Regions from separate parts of the Psychromonas sp. psych-6C06 genome, predicted to be linked through region 2. Evidence: predicted binding sites of a transcription regulator. Region 2 holds the regulator's gene; the other holds the start of a gene.
What was found. The regulator ArgR, encoded in region 2, controls arginine synthesis, uptake and breakdown. The targets are predictions, from matches to a motif close to ANTGAATANNTATTCANT.
Positions count from the first base shown of each region.

Region 1: CW745_RS16230 (oxaloacetate decarboxylase subunit gamma) is a predicted target of ArgR. The motif match lies at 2,222-2,239, and genes of this name have one in related genera.

Region 1 covers NZ_PIZM01000019.1:25,701-29,551, forward strand. Annotated here, with positions in the region: gene CW745_RS16220 (sodium ion-translocating decarboxylase subunit beta) at 1-70, opposite strand, end outside; gene oadA (sodium-extruding oxaloacetate decarboxylase subunit alpha) at 84-1,871, opposite strand; gene CW745_RS16230 (oxaloacetate decarboxylase subunit gamma) at 1,904-2,164, opposite strand; tRNA gene CW745_RS16235 (tRNA-Arg) at 2,664-2,740, opposite strand; tRNA gene CW745_RS16240 (tRNA-Arg) at 2,822-2,898, opposite strand; tRNA gene CW745_RS16245 (tRNA-Arg) at 2,961-3,037, opposite strand; tRNA gene CW745_RS16250 (tRNA-Ser) at 3,057-3,149, opposite strand; gene csrA (carbon storage regulator CsrA) at 3,403-3,579, opposite strand; gene CW745_RS16260 (aspartate kinase) at 3,680-3,851, opposite strand, start outside.
Region 2 covers NZ_PIZM01000005.1:11,407-15,257, forward strand. Annotated here, with positions in the region: gene CW745_RS07880 (transglycosylase SLT domain-containing protein) at 1-248, shown strand, start outside; gene CW745_RS07885 (type IV pilin protein) at 260-637, opposite strand; gene CW745_RS07890 (GspH/FimT family pseudopilin) at 1,031-1,537, shown strand; gene argR (transcriptional regulator ArgR) at 1,596-2,048, opposite strand; gene CW745_RS07900 (transporter substrate-binding domain-containing protein) at 2,215-2,985, shown strand; gene mdh (malate dehydrogenase) at 3,257-3,851, shown strand, end outside.

The DNA of each region.
Region 1 (3,851 bases), on a different contig from region 2:
TCATCACCAGATCAGGAAACTCAAAATGAGCAATACCTGTATCATTCCAAAGTGTTAATAATCCATCCACTTTTATCTATTCCTTAACCGACAGTAAACAGGGCTTCACCCACTGCCACTGCATCACCTTCTCGAACTAATACAGATTGCACAACACCTGATTTTGGTGCGCGGATCTCTGTTTCCATTTTCATCGCTTCCATCACAAGTAATACATCACCTTCGTTTACTTGCTCGCCTTCTGCGACTAATACTTTAAAAATATTACCCGCTAAAGGTGCTGGCACATCTTCACCCTCACCTGTAGGTGCGGCAGGTGCCTCACTAACAGCGGTTAACGGGGTTGTTGCAGCGCCTGCAGGTGTAATACCATCAATACTTCCTTCAGGGCCAACTTGGACGTTAAATACCTGTCCATCGACAGCAACAGAGTAAGTTTTAGGCTCAGATGGTTTAGACTCACTTGCAACCGCCATATCATCAGCACTCGGAACTGGTTCAAAGGCATCAGGGTTATTACGGTTCTCTAGGAACTTAAGACCAATCTCTGGGAATAAAGCATAAATAAGGGCATCATCAATTTCTTGATCTGCAACTTTAATCCCTTTTTCTGTGGCTAGCTTTTTAAAGTCATCTTGAATCGCTTGCATCTCTGCAGGAATATTGTCTGCAGGACGACAAGTAATCGCCTCACCACCTTCTAAGACTTTTGCTTGTAGCTCAGCATTAACGGGTGCTGGTGTTGCACCATATTCACCTTTTAACACACCCGCAGTTTCTTTAGTGATGTTTTTGTAACGTTCACCCATTAGTACGTTAATTACAGCCTGGGTACCAACAATTTGTGATGTTGGTGTTACTAAAGGAATAAAACCAAGATCTTCACGAACTCGCGGGATCTCTTGTAATACAGCATCCATTTTATCAGCAGCACCTTGCTGTTTAAGCTGGCTTTCCATGTTAGTTAACATGCCACCCGGTACTTGTGCGATAAGAATACGTGGATCAACGCCTTTCAATTCACCTTCAAACTTCACATACTTTTTACGTACTTCACGGAAGTAAGCAGAGATATCTGCAAGCTGCGGTAACGCAAGGCCAGTATCTCGCTCAGTCCCTTCAACAATAGAAACTAATGTTTCTGTTGGTGAATGTCCGTAAGTCATACTCATTGAAGAGATTGCGGAATCGACAATATCGATACCTGCATCGATCGCTTTTTGCTGTGTCGCAAGGCTTAAGCCAGTTGTTGCATGGCAATGCAGTGCCAATGGAATATCGGTAGCCGCTTTAATTTTAGTAATTAGCTCGTGTGCTTCGTAAGGTTTTAACAATCCAGCCATATCTTTAATACAGATAGAGTGTGAGCCCATATCTTCAAGACGCTTAGCCATATCAACCCAACCATCAATGCTATGCACTGAACTTGTTGTGTAAGAGATTGTGCCCTGTGCATGCGCGCCCACTTTTACTGCAGATTTAATCGCAGTTTCAAAGTTACGAACATCATTCATTGCATCAAAGATACGGAATACATCAACACCATTGGTATGAGCACGCTCAACAAATTTTTCTACTACATCATCAGCATAATGACGGTAGCCTAATAGGTTTTGACCACGCAACAACATCTGTTGAGGCGTATTTGGCATTGCCCCTTTCAGTGCTCGAATGCGATCCCATGGATCTTCGCCAAGGTAACGGATACAAGCATCAAATGTAGCACCACCCCATGTTTCTAAAGACCAGTAACCAATTTTATCTAATTTTTCTGCAATCGGTAGCATATCGTCGATACGCATGCGTGTTGCAAACAGTGATTGATGTGCGTCACGAAGTACAACTTCGGTGATCGCCAGTGGCTTAGACATATTCACTTGCTCCTTCATATTTTGGTTTTCCATTATGCGAGTTCAGCTTTACGATATTGCTGCACAGCACTGGTAATCGCCGCGATTACTTGTGGATTGATTTCAGATTTTGAAGTCGTAGCGGGCGCTACTTTATTATTTTTTGCACGTTGACTAATAACGGGTGCATCTGCAGGTATAAATTTTGCCATCAGTTTAACGGCAATCAGTAATAACCCTAGAAATGAAAAAACAAATGCCATCCCTAATCCAAAAAGTGTTATTGCTTGAAATAACGACTCATTAATATCCATACTTGTTATCCTTTTTTTGCACTATAGAAGAGTGCCCTTTTAGAAACAATCTCAATAAGTGAATAATTATTCAAACTGAGATTGCATTTAACGCCCTATAAACGATGAATAATCATCAAAAGAAACGACGCTAAAAGCAGAAACAATGTGTTTATTTAATTATCCTACGGTTGAAAAAGTAGGAAAAAAAATTAAACAACATTTCCAAAACGACACATTATAATAGTTTCCGGATAAAATTGGAAGCAGGTGCACTTTGCTGGCAAGCTTCCCTGTATTTTATGGTCTAGCTAAGTAACACGGGTGTTAGAGAAGGATGAAAGAATAGTTATGCAAAAAACAGGTCAGTAATCGACAATTTCAATATTGATCTAACTCCCAAAAACACGAAGATTCACAATGAAATTTTATTCATAAAAAATAAATATTTATGCACATAAATTTAACATTGTAATAACATTATTATTTTAAAGATAAGGAAGGTATTAAAAAAATAAGATGGTGCGGGTGAAGGGATTCGAACCCCTGACCGCCTGGTTCGTAGCCAGGTACTCTATCCAGCTGAGCTACACCCGCATAGATGCAAAATATTGAGGAACAATATTTTCAAAGCTCTAAAAACAAAAAAACTTACCTAAGTAAGCCTTTAAAAAAGAATGGTGCGGGTGAAGGGATTCGAACCCCTGACCGCCTGGTTCGTAGCCAGGTACTCTATCCAGCTGAGCTACACCCGCCGCGATATTCTTTTATGTTTTCATTTCGATTCAAAAATCACCATTTCGTGCAAATAGAAATATGGTGCGGGTGAAGGGATTCGAACCCCTGACCGCCTGGTTCGTAGCCAGGTACTCTATCCAGCTGAGCTACACCCGCTTTAAGAATCTATACAAAATGGCGGAGAAGGAGGGATTCGAACCCTCGAACAAGCTATAAACTCGTTACTCCCTTAGCAGGGGAGCGCCTTCGGCCACTCGGCCACCTCTCCGTCGTCTTGTTGGCGCTCATAATACTGTCTTATGAAAACAAGTCAAACTTTTTTTAAAGAGTTACTCCTGTTTGCTCACTAAATCAACAAAGGTTCTATTTTATGAACAAAATCACCTTTTTTAATCTCTAAAATTGTTCACAATGTATTTTTACAACTAGCTCAAAGCACTGAGGCGATCAGAAATACAGGCAAATATTTTTTAGCAGATCAAAAAAAAGAGCCCTTAGGCCCTTTATGTAATCGCTAACAATTACTTGTTATCTTTTTCTGCTTGGATACGCATATAAATTTCTTCACGGTGAACAGATACTTCTTTAGGTGCATTCACACCTACACGTACCTGATTTCCTTTTACGCCCAATACGGTAACGGTTACGTTATCGCCGATCATCAGAGTTTCACCAACTCGACGAGTTAAAATTAGCATGTCCTGCTCCTATTATTATTAGTTTTTCCCAGTTGCGCTTTTATTATGAACTAACGGTAAAAATAATTCATATCTTTTTTACGGAATGAGAGATTAAGTGTTATTTTTCTTCTGTAGGCTCTGTTGCTAGCTCAAATGCCTTATGTAATGCACGCACTGCTAACTCTAAATACTTACTATCAACTAAAACTGAAATTTTAATTTCAGATGTCGCTATTTGATGAATGTTTATACCTTCTTCGCCTAATGTTTCAAACATTGTTTTAGCAACA
Region 2 (3,851 bases):
ATAAGGGCAATCGTATTCTTGCAACTGCTGCTTATAATGCCGGCCCAAATCGTGTTGATCGTTGGAAAAAAAATAAAAAAGGCAGAGATAATAAAGCGCTTAGTATGGATAGTTGGGTTGAAACGATTCCCTATAAAGAAACACGAAGATACGTTAAAAATGTTCTTGCTTACAATGTGATATATCAGCATATACAACAGCAGCCGATGGAGTTTTTTAATGAGAAGGAGCTTGGGGCGACCTACTAAACAATACTATTTTACCAGCAACTTGCTGGTGTTTGATTACTATCTTGGTCAATTGTTAATGTAGTACAACCTGTATCACTAAGTTGCAGTCCCTTCGCAACCGCTTGCATTGAGTAGGTGGTTGTGCCGGCAGAGGTAACGGTAAAGGTATAATAATCACTATTAGCCATTCCTAGTGCTGATTCATCATCAGAGTAATTGGGGTTTAATATATGCAAGCTAGTTTGTTTTAGTTGCGCTTTAATAAGCTCGGTTTTTGCATCACCACGGCGCGCTTCTAACATATAGTTTTGATATGACGGATAAGCAATACTGCCAAGAATCCCCATAATCGCAATGACAATTAATAGTTCAATTAATGTAAAACCGGTCAGCGTGATCTTATCCATTTCATTTACCTTATAGCTTATTTGACTATTATGATATTCACTGAGTGTAGATCTTTATTCCTTAACGCACCTCATTTATTTATGCCTTAAGCTAAACTTAAACCCCAGAGGCAAGTTATAGATTGTATATAAATTATTCTATGTGTATTAATGCATACAATAATCAACTATTCACTATTCTTTTACCTCGCTTACGATTTATAGCAAATCCACTAAATAACTAATCAATCTTACTGGTTAAAAGAAGCTATTTCAGCGTTAAAAATTTCGTAAAGGGAACAACCATTTGCATCAATTTTCGCCTTGAACTAACTCCTTTTTCCTACGTAACATTTGATCACTATATTAACGGAATTGGTATTATTTCCGCCAGTTGGGACAAAGGAGGCTAAGTTGCTCAATCTATTTATAAAAGGGTTCTCATTGATAGAGATGTTGGTAGCGATATTTGTGGTCGCTATTATTCTAACTATTGGTATGCCTTCATTTAAAGCGATGCTTGATGGGAATAGGCTAAAAGGTGGTAGTGACGCGCTTTATTTTATGCTTAGCCTAACCAAAACAGAGTCTATTAAGCGTAACAAAAATGTGTTTTTAAAAATAACCTCTGGTACGAATTGGTGTATTGGCGTTAACGAAGAGGATGCAAATTGTGATTGTAATACCAGCCCTTTCACCTGCGATGTCGCAGTGATTAATGCCAGCCAATATGAAGGGTTAACATTAAGCTCAACTTATGTTTCTCCTTTTTTCGACCGCGTAAGAGGGGGATTTAATGAGCCTGATAAATTGTTTACGCTTGAGTCTGATAGCAATACATCGGTTCAAATTCGCATTAATTTGCTCGGAGCTGTTCGCATGTGTGGTGTGGATGGGGTATTAGATTTATACCATTGTTAACTAATCGTTTTCCCCTATTACTACTTTAAGAGGGGGGGGGGTAATGGGGGGCTTGCGCTTAATTAAAAAGTTGTTTAATGACCTTCAATGTTTTATCCATTTGTTGACAGTCTGTAGGGGTAATAAATATAGTATCATCGCCGGCAATAGTCCCTAAGATCCCTTCTGTTTTACCGATAGAATCAAGTAAACGAGCAATCAGTTGTGCCGCTCCAGGGCTAGTCCTAAGAACAATAAGGCTATCATTACAATCAATATCAACGACTAAGTTTTTTAATGGGCTACTCGTTGTAGGGATGCCTAATTCGGCAGGTAAGCAATACACCATCTCACGTTTCGCATTACGAGTGCGTACTGCACCTGACTTACTCAACATGCGTGATACTTTAGACTGGTTAATATTATGAAACCCTGCTTCTTGTAATGCGTCAACTATCTCACCTTGCGAGCTAAGGCGTTCTTTTTTTAGTAACGTTTTGAAGAAATCCATTAATTCAGTTGATTGTTTCATGTAATATAACTCTGTAATGTATTTATGCGTATCATAATTAATATTATGCCATTTACAATAGATTATTTTGCAAAATAAGTGCATAACTATTCATTTATTTTCTAAATCGATTTAATTCTTACATTATTATGATGGTTAACGGTTTTTTAGTATTGGATATATGGATATGACCTATTTTTCTCGAACGTGTGGCTTATTGTGCTTTCTCTTTTTTTCAGGCTCTGTATTCTCGCTAGATATTAGTAAAAATATGCCTGTTAATTTTGTCACCGAAGCTAACTATTATCCCTTTGAATACCTTGATGAGTTAAAGCAGATCCAAGGCTTTGATATTGATATTGCTAATGCCGTCTGCCTAAAAGCTAATTTATCTTGTAAGTTTTATAATCAAAGCTTTGATAGCTTACTATTGACCTTACAATTTGGTCGATTTGATGCAGTGATTGCCGCCCTTGATATAACAGAATCCAGAAAAGAGAAAGTAGACTTCTCAAATAGTTATTATAGATTCCCTCCTGTTTTTGTTAGTACCACTAATAGTAAAGAGGCATTTTCTATTGTTGGGAAGTTTATCGGTGTGCAATCTGATTCATCTAACCACCATTACTTAATAAAGCATGCTAAAAAAAATAGCTTTATTATCTCTTATCTTTCTTCAACTAAAGCTTTTTCAGACTTGCGAAATGGAAAAATAGATGTGGTTTTTGCTGATCACGCAGTCGTAGATGATTTTCTCTCTAAGCGTCAAAATAACGACAAGTTTTCAGTGATGCAAACTGAAGATGTGTTCTTGGATAAGTTTTCGGCAGGTTATGGCATAGCTGTAAAAAAAGGCAATATGGCATTATTAGAGCGTATTAATTATGGCTTGGCGAAAATAAAAGAAGATGGCACTTATCAAACAATTTATGATCGCTACTTTGAGAGTAATAAGTAAATTAATAACAGAAAAATAACACTATTATTGAAATGTTATTTACTTCAATTTCTGGAAGTTAATTGTTTGAAATTATAGTGAATTAGCTATTTAACGTCGCCATTTAATAAATCTAATATCTTTAACTGCCGACAAGTCGATCTTAGTCATACAAATTATCCATTACACTCAACATCGCTCACAATTATTTAACATTTTTTACACAAACTTTTAATTTGGATTAAGCTGATTTTGTGTCCTTAAATGTTAAATAACTATTTCGGAGTGTGTTATGAAAGTTGCAGTACTTGGTGCCGCTGGCGGTATTGGTCAAGCCCTAGCTTTATTATTAAAATTAGACCTTCCAGAAAATTCAGAGTTATCCCTTTATGATGTTGCACCTGTAACTCCAGGTGTTGCAAAAGACCTTAGCCATATACCTACTAGTGTAAAAGTGACAGGTTTTGGCGGCGATGATGCAAGCCCAGCATTAGAAGGTGCTGATGTTGTACTTATTTCAGCCGGTGTTGCGCGTAAACCCGGTATGGATCGCAGTGATTTATTTAACATTAATGCCGGCATAATTAAAACGCTGGTGGGTACTGTTGCTAAAGTTTCGCCTGAAGCATGTATTTGTATTATTACTAATCCAGTTAATACGACGGTTGCTATTGCTGCAGAAGTATTAAAAGCCGCGGGTGTTTATAATAAAAATAAATTATTTGGAATTACAACTTTAGATGTTATTCGTGCTGAAGAGTTTATTGCTGACTTGAAAGGTTTACCTGCAGAGCATGTACGTGTGAACGTTATCGGTGGACACAGTGGAACAACCATTCTGCCGGTTTTATCACAGGTACAGGGCGTTGAATTTACAGAGCAAGAGG